One region of the Shewanella sp. SM87 genome, then DNA from elsewhere that is predicted to be linked to it. Evidence: predicted binding sites of a transcription regulator. Region 1 holds the regulator's gene; the other holds the start of a gene.
What was found. The regulator sigma-54, encoded in region 1, starts transcription at its own class of promoters, with help from an activator protein. The targets are predictions, from matches to a motif close to GTTGGCACGNNNNTNGNNT.
Positions count from the first base shown of each region.

Region 2: the regulator sigma-54 is predicted to act here: its motif matches at 6,962-6,980, upstream of L5M11_RS01025 (flagellar assembly protein FlgT).

Region 1 is NZ_JAKKSC010000006.1:123,081-135,205, reverse strand. Features, by position in the region: gene L5M11_RS06945 (DUF2799 domain-containing protein) at 54-602, opposite strand; gene L5M11_RS06940 (hypothetical protein) at 782-1,096, shown strand; gene L5M11_RS06935 (PA4780 family RIO1-like protein kinase) at 1,432-2,292, shown strand; gene L5M11_RS06930 (transposase) at 3,031-3,264, opposite strand; gene L5M11_RS06925 (OmpA family protein) at 3,938-4,627, shown strand; gene L5M11_RS06920 (molybdate ABC transporter substrate-binding protein) at 4,893-5,729, shown strand; gene mgtE (magnesium transporter) at 5,808-7,172, opposite strand; gene L5M11_RS06910 (HPr family phosphocarrier protein) at 7,429-7,704, opposite strand; gene rapZ (RNase adapter RapZ) at 7,691-8,545, opposite strand; gene ptsN (PTS IIA-like nitrogen regulatory protein PtsN) at 8,542-8,985, opposite strand; gene hpf (ribosome hibernation promoting factor) at 8,988-9,275, opposite strand; gene L5M11_RS06890 (RNA polymerase factor sigma-54) at 9,304-10,782, opposite strand; gene lptB (LPS export ABC transporter ATP-binding protein) at 10,890-11,621, opposite strand; gene lptA (lipopolysaccharide transport periplasmic protein LptA) at 11,618-12,125, opposite strand, start outside.
Region 2 is NZ_JAKKSC010000001.1:210,266-222,390, reverse strand. Features, by position in the region: gene neuB (N-acetylneuraminate synthase) at 1-261, opposite strand, end outside; gene neuC (UDP-N-acetylglucosamine 2-epimerase) at 269-1,426, opposite strand; gene L5M11_RS01050 (LegC family aminotransferase) at 1,419-2,576, opposite strand; gene L5M11_RS01045 (UDP-N-acetylglucosamine 4,6-dehydratase) at 2,606-3,796, opposite strand; gene L5M11_RS01040 (hypothetical protein) at 3,969-4,238, opposite strand; gene L5M11_RS01035 (motility associated factor glycosyltransferase family protein) at 4,235-5,533, opposite strand; tRNA gene L5M11_RS01030 (tRNA-Arg) at 5,584-5,659, opposite strand; gene L5M11_RS01025 (flagellar assembly protein FlgT) at 5,715-6,881, opposite strand; gene L5M11_RS01020 (FlgO family outer membrane protein) at 7,162-7,794, shown strand; gene L5M11_RS01015 (LPP20 family lipoprotein) at 7,791-8,240, shown strand; gene L5M11_RS01010 (flagella synthesis protein FlgN) at 8,368-8,793, opposite strand; gene flgM (flagellar biosynthesis anti-sigma factor FlgM) at 8,796-9,119, opposite strand; gene flgA (flagellar basal body P-ring formation chaperone FlgA) at 9,195-9,902, opposite strand; gene L5M11_RS00995 (chemotaxis protein CheV) at 10,108-11,028, shown strand; gene L5M11_RS00990 (CheR family methyltransferase) at 11,129-11,968, shown strand; gene flgB (flagellar basal body rod protein FlgB) at 12,112-12,125, shown strand, end outside.

The DNA.
Region 1 (12,125 bases):
GAGCTGCGAAGCTAAAGCCCTGAGTCCTTATTGGGTTCAGTGTTTTTTATGGCTTAAAATCTAAATTCGAAGCGCATATCTGGTCTGCGTAGGCGAGATCTTTCATCTAACAGTTGGTTTTTTTCGTTGAGTAGGCTGTTTTTCTGTTTCAATAAGTCAGCCTTGTCGGTGAGATTATTGATCTTGCCATCAAGACTGCTTATTTCTCTCTCTATGGTATTTAAGCGGTCGGCAATCTCAGTTAAACGTTTGTTGGTCAGGTATTGTTGATGGCCTTGGTTATAGCGCTCAACAAACTGGTTATTACTGCAAACCCCATAATAACTTTCTCCCGCTAAGCCTACGCGGTAGCCATTTTCTGGCACGCAGTAACTGGCTAACCCTTGCTGGTATCCTTGTTTCCATTGCGCGGTATCGACACTGAGATTAAATTCACGACAATCTTTTTGATATTGATTTAATTGCCCAGAACTTGTCCCACGGTTGCCATCGGCAAGCCCAAGGGCAAACCAATCACTATTGGCGCATTCTTCAATAGATAAGCTGCTGCATTGAGTCAGGGATAAGACTGAAAGTGCGAGGAAAATGCTGGGATAGTGCATGGATAAGTTCTCTATATGTTGTGGCGTTTAGGATAAAGGCTCTTATGGGGGAGATCTAGCTATATATACCGCCGTTTATACGGTCATAGATGCATTTTATTGGGCTGAATCCATCACAGTTTAGCGGATGAATGCATGATAACCAGCTGATATTGTGTTAGTTTGTGGTTAACACTTTAATGTCTGCTTTGGTGCTCGCTATGATTTCACTTATTTCATCTGCGTATTCAGCTTCAATACCGGCAGTTAAGTCGGCTCATCAATCCCTTGATACCGCCGAGCCAAGCGGACTTAAATCCTTTACCTATGGTGCATTAGGACTGGCAGCTCCTAAAGCTGAGGTCAGTTTTGATGGCACTGCAAGGAGTAAAATACCTGAGCCTAGTGCGGATGATTTAGATGACGTTAAGAGTTCAAACGACACTTATTACAGTGCAGGCCAAATATTGAAAGCGGCGGCGACCGTGGGCAGTGTGATTGCCTTATTTGTTTGAGTTAAGTTCCTGCAGCAATTTAGCTCTGGGTATTATTTTAACTGGCTTGGATTGGCATATTCGCCGCGGAAAATGGCTTGTTGTTTTGAGTCTGGTTTTATTGGGGGGAGCATAAAAGAATATTCTTTTAGTTAAAGCGGTATTTTCAGTCTCTTTCTTTGCCAAAGCGCTGAGTAAATCTGGTATTGTGTTTAACACGCAAGTGCATTAGTTTTTACTTAAAATTCGTTTAACAATCCTAAACTATATTCATCAAACTTCCGCTGGAGACCGCTTTTGTATGAAGATTTGCCCGCAGTATTCCATATCATGCCTAAGTAAGGTATAAGGGCGCTATGAAAACTCCGAAACGAATCCAACCCCTGGTTGATGAAGGACTGGTCGATGAGGTCATTAGCCAGTTAATGAGCGGTAAAGAAGCGACTGTGTACGTTGTACGCAGTGGTGATGATATCCGCTGTGCCAAAGTCTATAAAGAAGCGGACAAGCGCAGTTTTAAGCAAGCTGTGTTATATCAAGAAGGCCGAAAAGTCCGTAACAGTCGTCGCGCACGTGCGATGGAAAAAGGGTCTAAATTTGGCCGCGATCAGCAGGAAGAAGCTTGGCAAAATGCTGAAGTTGAAGCACTTTACCGTTTAGCGAATGCGGGTGTGCGTGTGCCAACGCCTTATGGTTGTTTCGATGGCGTGTTGCTGATGGAGTTAGTGACGGATGCCGAGGGCAATGTCGCGCCGAGATTAAACGATGTCAGTATGTCGGCAGAAAAAGCCTTGAAGGATCATGCGTTGGTGATGACCTATGTCAAACGTATGCTCTGTGCGGGGTTAGTGCACGGTGACTTGTCTGAGTTTAACGTGTTAGTTGATAGTGAAGGGCCAGTGATTATCGACTTACCTCAGGCCGTCGATGCCGCTGCAAATAACCATGCTAAATGGATGTTAGCGCGTGATGTGAATAACATGACTCAATACTATGGTTTGTATGCTCCTGAGCTGTTAAAAACACAATACGCCAAAGAAATTTGGGCCCTGTTTGAAGCCGGTGAATTGAAGCCTGAAACACCATTAACGGGTGAGTTTACCGAAGTGCTGGTCGAAGCTGATGTTAGTGCGGTCTTGGAAGAAATCCAAGCAGCCTTTGAAGAGGCACAAGAGCGTAAGCAGCGGATCCAAGAGGCAAACGAAGAAGACTATTAATCGTCAGTCGTTGTTTTTCACCCATAAAAAAGACGCTCAAAGTAGCGTCTTTTTTATGCTAAAAATTAAGTGAAATTATTATTTTTATTGTTGATTTTATTATTGTTATTTAATTTTTGGCGTTAGCCAATCCTTGGCTTAATCCCCGATGGAAGCTGGGGCCATCCTTGTTGCTACAAACAAGCTAGCAATCATCGAACAGTGTGATAAAAGGACAAGAGCTGAGAGAGAAATATGTTCATGACTTGGGGGAGCACAATTCACATATTTAATCTTTGGGGAAGATAACTCCCTCAATCCTTGCCGAAACTTTGGTCACTCTTCAGTCAATCTATGTAATACCAATCACGGCCTTCCTTGGCGCACTACACTCATTGCAGTGCTGGATCATCATTGATCCTGTGAATAAAATGACAAGGCCAGAGAGAGAAATATGTTCATGACTTGGGGGAGCACAATTCACATATTTGATCTTGGGGGAGATAACTCCCTCCCTAGTCTTGCCGAAACTTTTGCATTGTCCCTATCCGTTTGTTGCTGTTAATACTATTTCCCAATCTTCGCTGGGTTCATCAATTTGGACGACAAGGCCGGACTAAAAAGGGCGCTGTTATTATTGTTGTTAGCACATCTTTTACATCGTTAGCGTTATCAGCAGGGCGATATGCAATCTCGTCCGGCCTTGTCTATTCGGGCACGTTTAGCTTGTTGTACAGGCACTCAATTGCCATGCAGCACTTAACCTATCGTGCGTAGCTCTTGATTGAGCTGTTTAATTTTTTTCTGTAGCTGGGCAATCTCACTCATTAATGCGCATTCTCTTTGCTGGGGTTGCAGATCGCTTTCTCGCACCCATTGGTAGACTGCCTTAGCAGATAAACCGTATTGACGTGCAACATCCGACAGTAAGCGACCTTGTACTTTAACCTCGGTGATAACATGTAGCTTGAGACTATTTTCTGCGATTCCCATGAGCGTTCCCTCTTTTTACTGCCTTCTAACCAAAATATGACCGTTTGCGTTGCCTTTTATTGATGATATTGACGCTGTTCTAAATCCCACTGGCTCAGACCTAGGTGGCGCAGACAAATCCATTCGTGGCGACATAGTGCGATAAAGTTCATGACTGTTTTCATACTTCCTCCTTTATGACCCTAAATACTCGAGCCCATTTTCTGTCTCGATAGGTCCATTTAATTTGGATTAATCCTGTTGAAGTCGACTTGAGTTTTCGGCGATTTCTACCGCGTCTGACTGTCTACTCACTTAGTAGTATGTAAAATTCGTGCCAATATTCTAATTTTTATTTTAATGTTTAAAATCATTGGCTTGTATATTCGATTAAAACGGCGTGATTTTTTAGTGCTGCCAAAAAAGGTGCAAGGCGCACTATTTCGGTGCCATTGGCTTGATATGGAGCAGGGCGGTCTAAGCCATGATTGAAGCCCGAAATCTGTATCTTTGCTGACTAAAATCTGGATTAGCATAATTGAAGATGGATAAAGGATTGTCTCCAGCGCAATTGCTTATATACTGCCTGCTTTGTGGCAATCCCTAGGTCATTCGTATTACCTAATGGACGTGATATTTCTTGCCCTTTTGAGCGGTATTCACAGTCATCAATCATATAAAGAGGTTATAAATGATGAAGTGTTTTCAGGCAGTGCAATCTAAACCATCCCTGTTAGCCATAGTGGTATTGACGACCGCGCTAGTTGCATCGGGTTGTACAACAATCAATCCCTATTCAAACGAAGAACAAACCGCTAAAGCGACCAGTGGCGCATTGATTGGTGCCGTCGCGGGTGCCGCAATTGGGGTGGTATCTTCGAGCAAGAGCGACCGCGGTAAAGGTGCTTTAATTGGTGCTGCATCGGGCGCCGCAGTCGGTGGTGGTATTGGTTATTACATGGATGTGCAAGAGACTAAATTACGCCAACAATTAGCCTCAACGGGCGTGAGTGTGACCCGTAACGGCGATAACATCATTTTGAATATGCCTAATGAAGTGACCTTTGGCGTAGATCAAACCGAGTTAAGTGACGGGGCTAAACGCGTGCTGAACTCAGTGGCGGTTGTGGGCAAGGAATACAGCAAAACGCAGCTTAACGTATTAGGTTATACCGACAGCAGTGGTTCAGACTCTTACAATTTACGTCTGTCACAGGTCCGTGCTAGCGAAGTGGGTAATTACTTGATGAGTAAAGGCGTTGCCTCTGCCCGTGTAAAATCAAAAGGTATGGGTGAAGCGAGTCCTATTGCATCAAATGCCAATGCAAATGGCCGAGCACAAAACCGCCGCGTTGAGATCGTACTAATACCAACGGGTAAATAGTCTGGTCTAAGCACAAAGTTCTCGCTGAAAAAGTCGCCTGGGGCGACTTTTTTGTTTTCAGTGGTGGGCTAATTGAGTGATTAGCTTGCCGGGCTTCAATTAGACAATTTGTCCTTTATGAAGCGCACCTTGAGTGACCTGCACCACAAACATATCACTGCTAATTACCTTGGGATGAGTTCAGCTTGATCCCTTTATCGATTTCACGTTCTGTATGGGGATAAGTCACAAGAATGACTTTTAGTGCCTAAAGGAGAATATGACTATGATAAGCAAAAATGTGTTAGTAGCCTTGAGTTTAAGTCCTGTCATCATGGTGACTGCTGTACAAGGAGTGCCGATGAAAGCCGAATTGACCACAGGAGTCACGCCGATAGAACTGCGCGCCGCAGGCAGTTTAAAGGCTGCGATGAGTGATATTATTGCTGCTTATCAAGCACAGTCGCAAATAAGTGTTGTAGCGCAATATGCGCCCTCAGGTTTATTGTTAAAGCGCATTCAAGAGGGCGAGAAAGTCGATATCTTTGCCTCGGCGAATATGAAACATCCACAGGCATTAGTGGATTCGGGTCAGGGCGAAGCGGTGCAAATGTTTGCCCGTAATCAACTCTGCGCTGTTGCTCAAGACACAGTTCAGGTGACGAGTGCGACGTTACTCGATACCTTGTTAGATCCTAAGGTTAAAGTCGGCACCTCAACCCCGAAAGCCGACCCCGCGGGTGATTATGCCTGGGCCGTTTTTGCTAAGGCCGAAGCGGTAAAACCCAATGCGAAAGCCGCGTTAGAGACCAAGGCATTACAACTGACGGGCGGCCCTGAGAGCGTTAAACCGCCTAAAGATCGCAACCCCTATGGCTGGGTGATGGAAAACAAGCAAGCGGATATCTTTTTAACCTATTGCACTAATGCTGTGCTGGCTAAAAAAGAAGTGCCGAGTTTACAAATCATAGACTTACCGCAGGAACTCGCCGTGGGTGCCGACTATGGTTTACTGGTTTTGCAAGGCGCTAATACTGCCGCTAAGCCGTTAGCCGAGTTTATTCTATCGACAAAAGGCCAAGCGATTCTGAGCAGTTATGGTTTTCAACCTCCGGCAAAATAGCCTTCTTTAGTTTTCCAGTGGGATAAAAAACGGCACCTTTGGAGTGCCGTTCTGTGGTTAGCTTAAACTGTTAAAGCGTTAGTTCATCAAGTAGAGCGTCGCTAACCCGAGGAAGGCGAACAGGCCAACCACGTCAGTGACTGTGGTGAGCACCATACCGCCAGCGAGGGCAGGATCGATTTTAAGTCGTTTTAAAATCAATGGAATACTCGCACCTGCAAGCCCAGCTACTGTCATATTGATCAGCATAGCGCTACCAATTAATCCCGCCAGTGCCATATCATCCTTCCATAGCCACACGGCGACAAAGACTAAAATAGACCACATCAAGCCATTGAGAAAACCAATAGATAGCTCTTTACCGATAAGCCAGCGGGCGTTGCTTTGGCCGATATGGCCTAAAGCAATACCGCGGATCACGAGCGCTAAGGTCTGATTACCGGCAACACCGCCCATGCTAGGGACAATCGTCATTAGGATGGCGATAGTGGCAAATTGTTCAATAGTGCCTTCAAACATATTGCTGACCGACGAGGCGAGCAGGGCGGCGAATAAGTTTATAGTGAGCCAGAGCGAGCGACGTAGGGTACTTTTTAGCACAGGACCAAAGGTATCTTCATCTCCGTCCATCCCCGCCATACCCATCATGGAATGTTCAGCATCTTCGCGGATAACATCGACTACGTCATCGATTGTGATACGCCCGAGCAGCTTACCATCACTGTCGACGACAGGTGCCGATACCCAGTCATTGCGTTCGAATTTCTGCGCGACTTCGCTGTCGGACATGCTCACAGGAATACTTTGAATATTGGGATCCATGATATTGCGAATTGTGGTGCTTGGCGCGCAAGTCAGCAGATCTGCCAGCCTAACACCGCCAAGGACTTTGTCCTGTTTGTCGACCACATATAAGGTATCTGTGGTATCGGGTAGGTTGCCCCTTTGCCGAAGATAGCGCAGCACCACATCGATATTCACATCGGGTCTTAAGGTGACTGTATCTGTGTTCATCAAGCTGCCGGCGGTCTCATCTGGATAAGATAGGGCTTGTTCTACCCTCAGGCGATTTTGTTCCGTCATCGACTGCAGCACTTGTTTGTAAACTGCGTCGGGTAGACTTCGCAGAATATAGGCGAGATCGTCGGTGTCCATGCTTGCTGTCGCTTTCGCGACTCGCTCAGGGCTCATGCTGCGGATAAGTGGGTCTTTGAGTTCTTCACTCAACTCATCGAGTATGTCGCCTATTTGTTCCTGATCGATGAGCTGCCACAATACTTGTCTGGCACTTGGCGGTGATGATTCTAAGATCAGCGCGATATCTGAGGCGGCCATTTTTTGCAGCATATTACGCACGTGTACGAACATGCCGCTGCTAAGCGCTTGGTTTAACTGGTCAAGACTATGTCCGGTGTGATCGTTTTCTGCATTATCTACGGGCATTTGTCCTCCATTGTGCGGCAAATTGGTTTGAGATCTTAGTGTTGGGCTAGGATTTAGCGGTGACTAAGCGTCAGTCGATGACATAGATTAAGACGGCTAAGGTAAGGTTAAGGCCAGCGCCAGCGCAATGACCGCTAGTGTAATCGCCAGTGGCTTGTATCGTCGAGCGACAAATGTTTTGCCATGTGTGAATGGCAAGTTTTTTAAACTAGACATGAAGTGAAACTAACGATGAAGTGCTTAGTGTGAAGTGAAACTAACAGGCTTCGTCAAACTTAGCGTCGATTAAGGCACAAATGGCATCGAGAGCCGGCTCTGCATCTGGGCCTTCGGCGATCAGCTTAATGGTTTTACCCATACCAGTTTCAAGCATCAGTAAGCCAAGTACACTGGCGGCCGATGCTTGTTTATCGCCTTGGATTAAGGTGATGGTCGCATCAAACTCGGAAGCCAGTACCACCAACTTAGTGGCGGCACGGGCATGTAAACCGAGCTTATTACAGATAGTTATCTGACGTTCAAGCTTTGGCATTATTGAGCTCTCGATGACGGGCATAAACTTTATGTTTACCGTTACTAAAGCGTTTTGCCAATTGCTCTGCGACGTAAACCGATCTGTGCTGTCCACCTGTGCAGCCAATGGCCACAGTTAAATAACTGCGATTGTTACGCTCGAGGTGCGGCAGCCAAGTCTCCAGTAAATTTTCGATTTGCCAGATGAACTTATTGACCAGTGGTTGGCGATTTAAGAACTCAGCTACGGGTTCATCTAAACCAGTCAATGGTCGCAGTGCCAACTCCCAGTGGGGATTGGGCAGGAAGCGCACATCGAACATAAAGTCGGCTTCGGTGGGCATTCCGTGCTTAAAGCCAAAGGACTCGAAGTTGATCACGAGTTCTTTATCGACACTACCAAGGAGAATTTGTCTGACTTGGTCGCTTAAATCATAGATATTCAAATTCGACGTATCTATGTAGTGATCGACCAGTTTTGACATAGGCTCGAGCAGTTTTCCCTCCAGCTTTATCGCTTCTTGCAAAGAGACTCGGCTCTTCGACAAAGGATGCAAACGGCGGGTTTCGCTGTAACGCTTGAGCAGAATTTTATCGCTGGAGTTAAGGAAGAAGCTCGTTAACTCAGTATCTGGAGGTAGGCTAGCGAGTTGTTTCACTAAGACCTTATCCTGCTCAGGCATGTTACGCACGTCGACACTGATGGCGACGAGATCGTTACTGCCTTTGAGTTGCTCAAGCAAACTGCCAATCAATGGCAAGGGAAGGTTATCGACACAATAATAGCCGAGATCTTCGAGTACCCTAAGGGCGACAGATTTGCCTGAGCCTGAGCGGCCCGACACTATGACCAGTTTCATCCAGTGATTACCTGATAGAGTTCCGTTTCATCATGCGTCTTGCGTAATTGCTTTAATATTTGCTTGTCGCTCAGCTTTTCGGCCATGCAAGACAAGGTACTTAAGTGCTGCTGACATTGGTCTGCAGGCACCAGTAGTGCAAATAAAATATCAACAGGTTGCTTATCGATAGCATCAAATGCTATCGGCTCTTCACACTTAATTAGTATGGCAATGGGCTGATCTATATCGGCTAGTCGACCATGTGGAATGGCGATGCCGTTACCTATACCTGTGCTCCCCATCTTTTCGCGCGCCACTAGGCTTTCGAATATCTCTTGAGATGAGAGGGTCGGGTACTGGGCAGCGACTAAGTCGCTGATGAGTTCCAGTACCTTTTTCTTGCTGCCCGGAGTGGCGCAGGTAGTGCACTCCGGCCGCAGTATGGTACAAAGTTCCATTATTAGTGTTTTGTTAACTTCTCTTTGTGTTTAATAACCTGACGGTCAAGCTTGTCAATCAGGGCGTCTATAGCGGCATACATGTCAGCATGCTCTGAAGTAGCAAAAACTTCACCACCTATGAGGTTTATTCTCGCTTCAGCAATTTGTTGCATTTTCTCAACATTGAGCACAACGTGCACATTATTGATCTGTTCGAAATGGCGTTCAAGTTTTGAAAACTTTTCTTCTACATATGCACGTAACGATTCGGTAATTTCGACATGGTGTCCACTTAGGTTTATTTGCATAGAAACGTCCTCCGATATCCACTGTAGGTTATAAACTTTTACGCTGATTAGAAGGTGGAATAAGCATAGCCTCTCGGTACTTCGCAATGGTTCTGCGGGCTACGTTGATCCCTTGTTCTGCCAGAAGTTGTGCCATCTTGCTATCGCTTAATGGTTTTTTCTGGTTTTCCGCTGCCACCAGTTTCTTTATAAAGGCTCTGATTGCTGTGGATGAGCACTCACCACCATCGTCAGTACCGACGTGGCTAGAGAAGAAGTATTTTAGTTCAAAAAGTCCCTTAGGGGTATGCATGTATTTTTGAGTTGTGACCCGTGAGATGGTGGACTCATGCATTTCTACCGCTTCGGCAATATCGTTAAGCACCATAGGCTTCATGGCTTCTTCACCGTACTCAAAGAAACCTTGCTGATATTGCACTATGCAATTAGCAACTTTAAGCAAAGTGTCGTTACGGCTTTCTAGACTCTTAATAAACCATTTAGCCTCTTGCAGATGGCCGCGAATAAATTGGCTATCGGCTTGGTTTTTTGTGCTGCGTGCCATAGAAGCATAATGTTGATTTACATTGATTTTGGGCATGCAGTCAGGATTAAGCTCAACGACCCAGCGGCCATTTTTCTTCGACACAGACACATCTGGGATAACGTATTCGTCATTATTGGGCGTGATCAACAAACCTGGGCGAGGATTGAGGGTTTGGATGAGTGCTATACCATCCCTTAATTCATCTTCTTTTAATTTAGTCTTACGCATCAATAACCTAAAATCACGGGCGGCGATCAGATCTAAATGATCTTTGATCAGCATGCGGGCGTTTTCTAGGTTGGGAGTATCAGCGGCGAAATGCGACAGTTGGATCAGCAGGCATTCACTTAAATCGCGTGCAGCAACGCCTATGGGATCAAAATGCTGAATGCGCTTGAGTACGGCTTCGACTTCGTCAAGCTCAACTTCAGGATTACCCATGGCTTCGAGAATTTCTTCAGTGCTTTGGGTGAGATAGCCCTGATCGTCGATGGCATCAATAATGGCGGTGGCAATGGCTAAATCGGTTTCAGAAAACGGCGTGAGGTTTTTTTGCCATTCTAAGTGTTCGTACAAACCTTCACTGGTCTCGCCTTGGAAGGGCATATCGTCTTCACGACTGCCGCCGGGGCCTGAGTTTGGGGAGGCGGTAAACACTTCATCCCATGTGGTGTCCATGGGGAGCTCATCGGGCATGGATTCTTTGGTTAGCGACTCTGCCGTGTCTATGGTGGAGCTGTCTTTTTCTGGTGGCAGAGTGCTAGATTCACTGAAATCCGTATCGGATAGCGTTTGGTTTACAGGGGTTTTAGTGGCGTCGAATTGATCCTCTTCCAGCTCGAGAAGGGGATTAGAATCTAATGCTTGCTGGATCTCTTGCTGCAGTTCTAATGACGACAGTTGCAACAGACGTATAGCCTGTTGTAGTTGTGGCGTCATGGTTAACTGTTGACCCAGTTTGAGCTGGAGTGACGCTTTCATGTTACCGCTGATCCCTACGTTATTATTGTTGGATGAGGTCGCTTATTATCATTTTGAGTGAAGCCCAATGGCGGTGTAAATTGCCTCCATTGGCTTCGCTCGATTAACTATAGCCTGAATTGTTCACCTAAGTACACAGCCCTAACTTGCTGATTGTCTAAGATCTCTGCTGGAGTTCCTTCGGCAATCAGGTTTCCGTGACTCACAATATAAGCATGTTCACATACATCTAATGTCTCGCGGACATTATGGTCTGTGATCAGTACGCCAAGGCCGCGACTTTTGAGTTGTTCGATAATCTTCTTGATGTCGATAACCGAAATAGGATCGACGCCGGCAAACGGTTCATCGAGCAAAATGAACTTAGGATTAGCGGCTAAAGCCCGCGCAATTTCGACGCGACGACGTTCGCCACCCGACAATGACATGCCTTGGCTGTCACGGATGTGGGTGATATGAAACTCTTCGAGCAGATGTTCTAGTTCTTCTTCTCGTTCTTCGTTTTTAAGTTCTTTACGAGTTTGCAGTACGGCCATGATGTTGTCATGAACAGTTAGCTTACGAAAGATACTGGCTTCTTGCGGTAAGTAACCTATGCCTTTGCGGGCACGTAGATGCATAGGATCTGCGGTTAAATCATCATCGTCGATAAAGATATGTCCCTTATCGCTCTTCACTAGCCCGACAACCATGTAAAAGGTCGTGGTTTTACCTGCACCGTTTGGACCGAGTAGGCCAACGACTTGACCGGTTTTTACCGTCAGACTGACGTCTTTAACCACTTGGCGACTCTTGTAACTTTTCGCCAGATTTTGTGCTCTTAAGGTGATTTGGGTCATTTAGAGTCCTGCTTTTTTACAGGTTTATCCGCCGGAGCGTCTGATTTAGCATCATCTTGATAGTTTTCAGGCTGAATAATAGTGATCACGCGATCGTCACCACTGCCAGTACTTTCGGCCATCAATTTCTGTTGAATCATGTTATAGCGGATTAAATTGCCTGTAACTTGGCTACCTGCTTGATCTAATGACGCCATACCTTTCAGTGTTAAGGTGCGGCTTGCCATATCGTAACGAATTTCTTTCGCGCTGGCCGATGCAGGACGGCCATCGTCTAATATTTGGCTATACGTAGCAGGGTTGCCTGTGGCGACCAAAGTTTTGCTATTTTCACCTTCAGCGGAAAATGCACGCAGTTCATTTGCTTGGATTTTTATTGAGCCTTGGGTAACTTCCACCGGACCAAAGAAGATGATCTGGTTGTTTTTGATATCCGCAGTTTGGCTCACAGCTTTAATTGTGACTTCTTGCTTTAAGTCGCCGACTTTCGCAAAAGCACTCATG
Region 2 (12,125 bases), on a different contig from region 1:
TTGACAATAGTGGATCAAATGCTGATGAGTTTCAAAACTCAGCTCTAAGCGACTTAACATCGCAAGTTGCGGCTCTATTTTTTGGGTATTCGCGACCTGATAAGCGGCTTGTTGTGCGCTTTCGATCACTAAGTTTTTAGCATTAAACGTTTGAAATTTTACTGCATCAGCACCTGCTTTATGGGCAGCATTAATCAGCTCAATTGCTAGTGCTTCGTTACCATTATGATTGACTCCCGCCTCAGCAATAATTAGCGTCATAATATTTTTATACCTTAAGATCATAAAAAAATTTGGTGGGTTTTAGGCGCGTAGTTGTCAATAGTTTAACAATGAATTGGCTCGCCTTGCCCTGTCCATATGGGTTAGTAACTGGGGTCAGTTGTAGTTGTGGTAAGAGTAAAATTGCCTTATTTATTGCCGTTGTAATAGATAATGAGTCGGGTTGACAATGAATAACGCTTTGGGCTGCTAGGCGGCCTTGTTGTCTGGCACCAATATTGACGGTCGGGACATTAAATGAGGGAACCTCAATAATCCCGCTTGAAGAGTTTCCTATCACTGCGGTGGCATATTTAACACAGCTTAAATATCTGACTTGACCTAAAGACGCCATTGCTAACACTTTTCCCTTAGATTGCTGTGCATAATCCTGAATCAAACTGATTATCTCTCTACTGCCATTGTCGGCATTGGGATAGGTGACAATCACATTATGCTGGGGAAACTGTTCTAGGCTCGTTCGTAGGGCATTGAATGTCTCAATAGCGGGTTCATTAGCCAACGTAACCGGATGATAAGTGGCTAAAAAATATGGATGGTTTAAGTCAAAATTCAAATCGGATGATAATTGCTCAGTCGTCATTAATGTACTGCGATACATGTGATCTAAGCCAATCGCTCCAACATTGTAGACACGGTTTGGCATTTCACCCATCTGGATCACGCGTTGCTTGTAGGTTTCTGTTGCCGTGCAGTGGATATGGCTGAGTTTGGTTATTGCGTGTCGAAACGCATCATCGTAGGCACCTTCTGTGATCTCGCCACCGTGTATGTGCAATAGGGGGATTTTTAGGATTGCTGCAGTTTGGGCGATGGCAAGCGCTTCAGATCTGTCCCCTAATATCACCAACACATCGGGTTTGAGCCGGTCGAGAGCCTCGGCGTAGCCAATAATTCCAAGTCCTACACTTTTGGCTGTGCCCACCGCTGAATTGGATGACAACAATATTTCGACTTTTTCATCAATGGAAAAGCCATCCCTTTCTATTTGCTCAAACGTATTTCCGAATTCTGGCGATAAGTGGCTACCAGAGACGATCAGTTGTAGAGTCAGCGTTGCATTCTCTTGGATATCTTTAAGTAGCCAATATAGGAGCCCGTAATCTGCTCTGGTTCCTGTGAACACTGCAATTTTTCTATGCATGGTGAGACCTTATCGCAATTGGAGTACTTGGAAGATTAATTAGACGGGATTCAAGCATTTCAGAATTGTCCATTGGGCCACGTATTGCATCTTTAAACATCGGCAGTTTATGCATTAATTTCCATACTGGCCGAGTCATCACTCCCGCATCATTAGTTGCTTTTAATATTTCATCACGACGTCGTAAATCTGGGCAAATAATTGCGTTAAGCCAATAATTAGACTTGGCATAATCGGGTTCATTCACAAATTGCCATTCGGTGTTGCTAAAGAAATCTTGGTAGTGTTGTGCCAGTGCTCGTTTTTGCTCAATAAAGAGAGGTAAGCTTTCCATTTGGGCGCAGCCAAGGGCCGCATTTAGATTGGGCATTCGATAATTGAACCCCGCCTCATCATGGTAAAACTCATAAGGGTGGGGCACCTTCGCGGTTGTTGTAATGTGTTTTGCTCGCTCGCCACTGACTTTATTGCGGGCTAATAACATACCTCCGCCGCCAGTGGTGATGATTTTATTGCCATTAAAACTCAGTGCCCCAAAATCCCCCATAGTACCAGTGTGTGTTCCCTTATAGTAAGAACCTAAACTTTCTGCCGCATCTTCAATTAAGGCCAGATTCCATTGCTGGCAAATCTGAAGTAATTCATCCAGTTGTGCTGGATGGCCGAAAGTATGCATCGGCAATAGCGCTTTTATTGTTTGGCCAGTTTTTTTATGGATGCATTTTCTGTGTTCATCGATAATGCCATTTTCGGCTAAATAAACGGCGACAGCTTGAGGGCATAGACTGAGACTCGTTGTTGAAATATCGATAAAAATGGGTTCAGCACCTAGATGGTATAAGGTATTACAGGTCGCCACAAAAGTGAGCGCTTGTGTGATAACGAGATCGCCGCGCTTCACATTAGCCATGTACAGGGCCGTATGCAAAGCACTCGTACCGCTAGAGGTCGCAACCGCTTTAGGTGATTTGGTAAAGGTTTCTATTTTGCGCTCGAAATCGTTTACGAATCGGCCAACGCTAGACACAAAAGTGCTAGTAATAGTTTCAGCCACATAAGCTTGCTCATTCCCTGGAAAAGTTGGCGCATGTAAGGGAATAAACTCATTGGTTTGATAAGTGTCGCGAATAAACTCAATCAATGACCACATTAGGTTGCTACCTTTAAAATCTAGCGAATTTACATTTTTTCATCGAGAGACTTTCCCGTTTCCCTATGGGCGAAATCGGGTAACATTAACAAAAAAAGATCCAATAACTGTTTTTTAGTCCATGATTTTTCTAAAAGCATAGCTTGAATACTCTGCTCGAAAAACGCGATTAACTTGGCATCGTACTTGAGCTCATTTTTGATAATGCCCAATTCAGCAAAGCTATTCATGTCCAGAGTCTCTTTTTCCGTGAAAAACTCCTCAAAATCCTTTTCACCTGAGGTATCACTAACACTGAAATAGCACGGCCATAACCCTTTGGCTGGTAAAGTAAATGAGAGTTCTCTTGCCTCATCTTCACTGTTACAAATATAGGCTTTATAACCACGAGTTAACAGGTAGCGGGTTGCGATATCGGCAAAGGAGATAAGGTGTTGTGACTCATCGAGCTTGGGAAAGTAAATGTCTCTATTTTCACCGAAAATACACGACATCAAACAAAGCTCTCCAGACTCCTGAGGCGTCAAAAAATAGCGTTTTACATCAGTAGGTGCAACTATGGGTTGTTGTTTTAACATTCGTTGGTTAAAGCTATGCAGTAAAGAACCATCGGAAAAGGCAACATTGGCAAACCGTGCAGTAGAAATAGCCAACTGTTCACTGCCGCGCATCAAAAACATTTCCATGATACGTTTTGACGCTCCCATCATATTCACTGGGTTAGCCGCTTTATCGGTAGAAACACAAAAATATTTTTTAACCCCATTGGCAATCGATTGCTTAATCGTTTTGTCAGTATTAAGAATATTGACGTTAATCATGCGCATCAAGGTGAAGGGGTCTTTCTCGCTTCTCACATGCTTAAGTGCAGACAGATTTAGAACATAATCATACTGGCCATCTCCAGCGATGAAAGCGTCATATTCAATGGAGTCGACATCAAGGGCAAACGTTTGAAAGTCACCCGCAATATAGCCAAATGAGCTGCGTATGTCCCTGACCAGCTCGGCTAAATTATTTTCACTGATATCGACAACATGCAACTTGAGTGGAGAGCGTTTAAAGATTTCTTTAACAACCGCTTGACCAATAGAGCCAGCGCCACCGATAACGAGAAAACGTGAGTGATTGACCTCTTGATTTAATGAGGGATTATGATGGCTGATATCTGATACGAAAAGTGCGCTCTCCCTTCCTATCAATTTTAGTATGTCCGTCATTGGGAATCCTATTGGTGTTGGGAATTTTTATGCCAAATTGAGTCAGAAAATATGAGTTACTGTACAGAGAACTAAATTTTATCCTATTTTTGTATTCAACAAGATGAATCTAGTTCGACTTACGTATAAACAAAAGCAAAAAATGGACCAGATTACTATAAGTGCGGTGTGATTATGGTTTAAAAGACACTTTTAAAAGCAGAGGTAAGTCATATTCAAGACTGTCAGCCAAAGCAAGCCAGTCGTGGCGTTCTTGTTCTGCAAGCATCTCACGAAATAATTGTGCAACAGTCACTGCATTTGTTAGTTCCGGCAGCAGGGGTTTAAGCAGGTCTATACAATGAGCAAAGTCATGTGAACCATCGGCTTCATTGCCTAATCGAAACTTACTAGCAGTAGATATTAATTTCATGGTGAGTATGTCAATTGGTTTATTGTTCATGACTTACACTCCTGATATGGAGCGCCATTAATGGTGGCGCCATCTAAGCTTGCGTTATAAAATGTTACATGTGGTTTAGAATAAATATAATTTTCTAATGCAAGTAAATATCCACGAAAACTAAGATCAGTTGCAACTTTTTCCCCATAACCATTCATTACCCAGTGTTTTTTTGCATGGGCTATAGATATGCCCAACTCGCCGTCTTGCCAGAAGGCATGAGTCTTATTATGCGGATAACTAAAATCGCAACCGAATAAGATAATAGTTTGACTTTTTAGGTGTACCGCTAAATCTATGGCAGGGTGAATTACGCTGCCATTAGTAAATAAGCGTAATTTTGGAGCTAGTTGGTATAACTCATCATAGTCTTGGCTCAGCGAATAGGCGGCAAAACGTTGTCCTGGCCACCATTGCAATAAATCCTGTCGTGACTTGGGGAAATAGACTAGTTTCACACTGGCGGGGATGTTGTCTGGTAACAGCTGTCGTGACATATGTTGATCTAGGCTAACAACAATATCAGGGATAATATTTTCATTGAGTAACGCTTTTAATGCAGTGTCAACACTAATCATTAGTGGTCTAGTCGACTCTGGCAACGCCCGTTGCACTCTCAGATAGGTGTAATGTTGCTCTAATGTTGGTCCTGTAGCTATAACTAAGGTCTTATTAGGCTGGTAGTAGGAGCTTAAATCGGCAGCATCACTGTCTTTTTTTATTGTAGCAAGATTTTCTATCATCCGTTGCTTAAGCTTAGCATCAACATTGTTATGCTTTTTATTGGCATAGGTAATGTTATTATTAAATGCGAGTAAGTCACGCAGCCTAGCATTTTCATCACTGCTCAGTAATAATTCAGGTGTAATCGCGATATAGTGTTGCGGTAATCGGTTTTGTTGAGGCTGATATTCCAGTTCTAGGCGTTGATCGCTTAACCATTCTCGTTGATCGGTGTAAGTCAATAATAGGGCAAACAGATTCACGTTAAGCAGACATATGTTAATGCGTTTTATAGTAGAGTTTTGTACGAGAATTGTGGGTACATCACCCATACCGACGCCATAAACCGTCGCCCTGCTATAATTTCCTGGCAATTGACCAATTAAAAGCTGTGCTTCTGCAATACGGTTATGACGACTACTTAACTGGATACCATTAACGCTAATGGTTTGCTCACGACCTTGCACTAAATGGGCATTTAAATCTGAGACTGAAGCAGTGTTGAGTACCTGACTTAGTAATGGCCAACGTCTGTTTATAACTTCTAAATTGTCATCAAAAAGTACAGTCATTAACGGTATCCTTGAAAGTATTTTTAATTTATCAAGAGAAGCCTGCGAACTGGTCTCTCCACAGGGACTCGAACCCCGATCGGCCGCTTAGGAGGCGGCTGCTCTATCCTGTTGAGCTATGAAGAGACGACAGTGATTATACTGGTTTTATCTTTGATTAAAAGGCTTATGATTTGGTTGCTTAAATCTTAAGCGCTATGTCGTTTATCTGTACATTGTAGGCGGCATTTTGGTCTACAAGTACTGCGGTGGCGCTTTCTTCGCTTACTTGCTCAATTTTTACCGTTGCACGACTTTTGGTCGCGACGGCGCGCATTTCATTGAGTCTATCGGGTAAGTTTTGTTGTAATACTACTTGGAATTTATCACCGACACGAATGCCATGTTTACGGCCTAGATTTAATATAATCCTGTCTGCTTGTCGGCTAACGACTTGGCCAAGTAATGGCCTGCAATTAAGTGTGCTGTCTAAATCTCGGGTAGCTTGCAATATTAATTGAGTAATACTTTTTCCATAGGAGGAACGCCAGAATCTATTACTGTTGGGAGCAATGATAGCCTGTTCTTCAAATTCCCATGGGGCCGATGTGTTGTAGCTTTTGCTCCAGACCTCTTCGCCACTGATCCCATGATAGAGGCTGAGTTTGAATTGAAATTGCCTTAGCGGAGCTTCATCCCAAAATCCTAAGAAGGTGGGTTGTACAGGCTCTATCGATATATCAATGATCTGCGGTTGAAGAATATATTGGCTGTCGGTAATTTCACTGAGCCAGCTTGGGAGTCGATAACCGTGAATATCCACTAGGTCTTGTTCAATATCGAGTCGCTCGTTAGCATGGATGTGACTAAAGCCAGTTGAAGAGTAATCTTCTATAGTGTTCCCTAACGCCTCTGAAATGACCTCTTCAAAGCCTGAAAGTTGTCCATATCTAAGCTGAGAACGATCTTTTATTTGTGTTTGAGGTATTAAAATAGCGGCCTTTAATTGGCCATTAGGACACTGTTGTGTTGGATCATCATTTAGATCGAGGCGTAGGGATACATATATTTTATTTCCCTGAATTTGTTCACTTACGAGTTGGATGTTTATGGCTTGGGCGTTGCGATTTATCGCAAAGTTATTTTGTGTGAGGTTACCATTAGAGGTTTGTTGCTCACTGGATATTTGAATACCTGTGCTTAATGTCGCATAGCTAACTGCTTGATTAATTGCTTCTTCCCTTGCTTGAGCTGTATTACCATTGATAATAGTTGCTTCTCCGCTGGCTTCTATCCATTCGGCTCTGGTGGGCAAAGAAAGTAGTAAAAGGCTCAAAATGATGAGCGAAGCTGAACCTGGTATGTGCATCAATTCAATCCTTATCGCTAAGCTAATGGCGATATTACCAATCGAGCCAGTTTTCTGACTCTTAATCTAATATGTCAATAAAGCAAATTTCGTGCCTGAGTATGAGAACTTTTGATAAAGTTTCCATTGTTACAGTCGATATACTGCGTAATAGAAGAATATTGTCGGACTGAGGTTAATATTGGTCCAAAGATTGCTGGTTTTTGTTACTCATTAAAAATTTGAAGCTTAGAAAGTGAGTCACTTGACTGCCAATGCACCCATAGATGAGGTAAATCCAATGCTAAAGCGTGTGATTATTCCCTTAACATTGATAATGTTAGGTGGATGTGTAGCTAAACCGGTTACGCCGCCCAAACCGAGTTTAGTGGATGGCAATGGGTTGCCGCCAACGGCAGTGATTAACCATTTAGCACAGCGAATAGTGACTGAGCTCGTTAAGCAAAATGATGCTCTGCGTTCTGATCAACCTATCGTAGTTGCAACACCAGTATTAGTGGGTGATTTGAATGGCACTAATGCGTTAGCGCAACAGTTACAGCAAGGATTAATGACATCGCTCCATAGCTTTCAGTTTAATGTGGTGGATTTAAACTTAGCTGATGGCTTGAGAGTCACATCTGACGGGGATTTTATTTTGACGCGAGATTGGCAAAAATTGTCGAAAGATCTTCCTGTTGAGCATCTTGTCGTTTCGACTATGAGCGTAGTAACCAATGGTATGGCGATCAATACTCGGATTGTGAACATTAGTAACAATCGCGTGGTATCGGCATCTCAAACTTTTGTGACTCAAAAAGAGTTGGCAAACTACATGCAGCCTTCGGAGCAAATTGTATCACAAAATGGCATCTTATATCGTCAGGCGAGTCCAGGTATGAATGAAGTGCGTGTTTTAGGAGATGGAAAATGAAACGCTACCTTTTAGTTATTGTGGTGCTAATGCTAACTGGCTGCGCTGCTAAAGATAGATATGTGCAATGGGAAGATGTGCCGCCGCCGAGTTTTCCTAAGTTAACGGCTATAGGATATGCGCCCTTAGCGACTCAACCGGCTAAAGAGCAATCACAAAGAGTGTTGATGGCTATGCAGGCATCAAAAATTGTGGCTTATCGTGAATTAGCGGAACAAGTTTATGGGCAGAAAATAACGGCAAACAGCAGTGTCAGTGATTGGATGTTGACGGACGATAATGTCAAAGCGTCAGTTTCTGGCGTGATCCGCGGTGCACGAGTCGTTAAGAGTTATCCAGCAGGCGAGCATTATGTCACTGAGTTAGAACTTGATTTTTCACAGGTTTGGGCGCTTTATCAACAACAGAACCGTCCACAACGAGTGAAGGAAGTGACGTATTTCTAGCGTTTTTGAGAGTATGTTCAACAGCATGTATTGAGCCGCGTATTTACGCGGCTTTTCTTTTTGTACAAGACATTAATATCTAATCAGAGCTTAGAAAAGGTAATGCTAAGTGGGAGTGATGCGCTTGTTAGGCCTTTAAATCATTGCCTAAACTTGAGATAGTCGAGGTCTTGCCTTTATCGTTATAGGTGAGGCTGGAGGCGTTTCTACTGGCTTGTAAAGCTTGAGCAAAGCGATTTAAACTCGCTAAATTCATCTCAATTAAACTGGCATTTTGTTCGTTTAATTCTTTGCATTCAGTCAATGCGTCTTTGATCTCGACCATTTTATGCACGAGTTCGACTTGCTGAGTGAGTAGCGATTTATCACTGTGTTTTGCCAGAATATCATCATTAGTCTTTAGTTCTTTCAGACATTGCGATTTTTCGTTAGCAAGGGAAAGCAGTAAATCGGCGTTTTGGTCAACCAAAGCGCCTTTTTCCTTGAGTATGATTTGCTTAAGAACAGCCAAATGGGCGTGTTGTAGATCTACCAGTTTAGCTATTTCAGTCATAGTTACTCTTTATTTAAGTCATTAAGTTCGGCTTCAAAACTTGCAATATTGGCAGCCAACTTTTCAGGGTCAATTTTATAGCGACCTTCGGCAATAGCTTGTTTGATTTCGGCTACTTTCTTTTGATCAACTTCAGGAAGGCTAGCCATTTTAGTCTGAGCTCCTTGAAGTTGTTGTGCCTGGGCCGTAATGACCACTGAGTCGCTTCTCTGTGGTGTTGTCGATTTTGTAGCAACTTGAGCAGATTGATCGCTGCTCGTTTTCGTTGCGCCTGAACGAACTTGCGCAGTCGTTGCAGTGTTGAGTTTGCTAATATCAATTGCCATTTTAGGCTCCAGCGTCGTGTGTACGGGATTTCTTAACTGGGGTATCGGCAGCTTACAAAAAAGCTTTAGATTATTTTACATTCTTACTTCAACTTCGCCAATGCCTGTGACTATAGCATCTAGTTCTTTGTTTGAACTGCTATTTTTGACTCTGATCCGATCACCTTTATTGCCATCTTGTAGGGCTTCGCCCGCTGTTTTTAGCTCGAATGAGCCAGAACGAACGTAGATAGAGACCGAATCATTTTTACAAACGAAGCATAAGTTGTTGCTTAATATGGGATTATCTTTTGCTACTCGTCGTTTTACTCGCACGCCAGCCAATTTACTCGGGTCATCGAATTCGGCACCTCTCAAGCTATTTTGTTCAATGTAACGGACTTCTACTTGACTCGGAGAGATGAGTTCGCCTGGTGCTAAGATTTCGGTTGAGACAACAACGGGGAATAAGATATCCACCCGAACCGAGATATAGATTTGCCAAGGGTAAGCTAAGTCTTGCGTATCACAGCTGACTTTTAAGGTGTTATTACGGCTAATTTCCCTATCGCTAGCCAGTTCAACTTTCATTGGAGACGAACATTGTGACGGCAGCATTCTTGCGTCAACCATCTGTGGCGAAATATTTACTTTGGCATTTTCTGGAACGGATATTTTTTCTGAAATAAGCGCTTTAGCTAATTCTGAGATTGCCGATACGGTGGGGACAATAGGCTCTGCACTCGCAAAAGCGGGCATGAAGAGGGTGAAAAGACAAAAAAAACAGACTAAATTTACTTTCATAATGAAGAGACTAGCTTGTAACGCCAGAATGCACCTATACTTTTATTAAGTTCGAAGCTGACCACTGTAATAATAATTTGCATCACTGTCAGAAGATTGACTCAGTTTCGACTATGTTTATCGATAGATAAGACTTAAGCAATTAATATGCCTATACTCAACTGAGTTATAGGGCCGAACATAAACAGAACAACAAGGCAGAGTTATGTCGAGTATTCTTGATTCAGTCAACAAACGAACCCAGCTCGTTGGACAAAACCGTTTAGAATTGCTGCTTTTTAAATTAAACGGTCGTCAACGGTTTGGGATTAACGTGTTTAAGGTGAAAGAAGTACTGCAGTGTCCACCACTGACCACTTTGCCTAAACTTAATCCTTATGTGAAGGGTGTTGCTCATATTCGTGGAACAACCATTTCAGTGATTGATTTGAGTGCGGCAACAGGGGGAAAACCTTTAGCAAGCACTGAAAACTGTTTCATCATTATTTCTGAATATAACCGCAGTGTTCAAGGCTTCTTGGTCAGTTCTGTTGAGCGGATCATCAACATGAATTGGGAAGCGATTATGCCTCCGCCGCAAGGTGCTGGTCGTTATTCTTATCTGACAGCTGTGACTGAAATTGAAGGTGAATTAGTTGAAATTCTCGATGTGGAAAAAATCTTAGATGAGATTTCACCAGTTAAAACGGCTATCAGTGAAGAAGCCAATGAAAAACTAACCCTCGATAGAACTCAGCATTACCATATTATGGTTATTGATGATTCTGCCGTGGCGCGTAAACAAATTATTCGTTCACTCGAGTCATTGAATTTACAAATTGATACCGCAAAAGATGGTCGCGAAGCATTAGACAAGCTTAAAGAGATCGCCAAAGAGATGGATAATGTGGCCGATGAGATCCCCCTCATTATCTCTGATATTGAGATGCCTGAAATGGATGGCTACACCCTGACCGCTGAAATCCGAGATGATCCTAAGCTTAAGCATATTAAAGTGGTACTGCATACTTCGTTAAGTGGTGTATTCAATCAGGCAATGGTTCAAAAAGTGGGGGCTAATGACTTTATCGCTAAGTTTAATCCCGACGAATTGGCCGCTGCTGTGAATAAGCATTTAAGTTTGTAATTGCTGTAGGTTAGTACCTAGATACGCTTTACGCTATAATCTCGACTTTATAACATGATGGTTTCGCACTGATTTTGGTGCTTGCTATAGGATTTAGGATGTGAATGTGCCAAATAAATCACTCGCTGAGGCTGAATATAATCAATTTAGGTTGTTCTTAGAGCAACACAGCGGCATCGTACTGGGTGAAAATAAGCAATATCTTGTGCGCAGTCGTCTTGCTCCTTTGATGGGCAAATATAACCTGCCATCCTTATCTGATGTGGTTAAGCATTCGATGAAGCCTACTGAGCGTGCGCTCAGAGCTGAAGTGATCGATGCTATGACGACCAATGAAACCCTTTGGTTCCGTGATCGTTATCCATTTGAGTTGTTGAATAATGTCCTACTACCTGAATACAGTCGTCTGGGGCGTCCGCTTAAAATTTGGTCTGCGGCTTGCTCGTCAGGCCAAGAGCCATACTCATTGGCTATGACTATTCTTGAGTATCAACAGAAGAAGCCTGGTGCCTTGGCTGGTAGTGCTTCGATTCAAGCAACGGATTTATCTCCTTCCATGTTGGAACGCTGCAAAAATGCCGAGTACGATAGTTTGGCATTAGCGCGTGGTTTATCTGAAGAACGTAAGCGTCAGTTTTTTGATGCATTACCTTCAGGTAATATGAAGTTAAAGGATAATGTGAAGCGGTTGGTGAACTTTAGAGCGCATAATTTGCTTGAGAGTTATAGTCTGCTTGGCAAGTTCGACATTATCTTTTGCCGCAATGTGCTGATTTATTTTGCACCAGAGGCAAAGGCAAAAATTTTGCGGCAATTCGCTGCCGCTCTCAATCCCAAAGGGATTTTATTTCTCGGTGCATCAGAATCTATCGCTGGTTTAACGGACGAGTTTGATATGGTTCGTTGTAACCCTGGCATTTATTACCAGAAAAAGACTTAACTCAGCCGCTCTAAAGAAAATTACCGACAATTGTCGGTAATTTTTTACCCATCACTTGCTCATCCTTGTTGTTATTCTCAAAATTTCCCTGATGTTGGCACATGAATTGCTTTATTTTCGTGAGAACACGAGGAGGCAATTTTATGGCGATCAATTT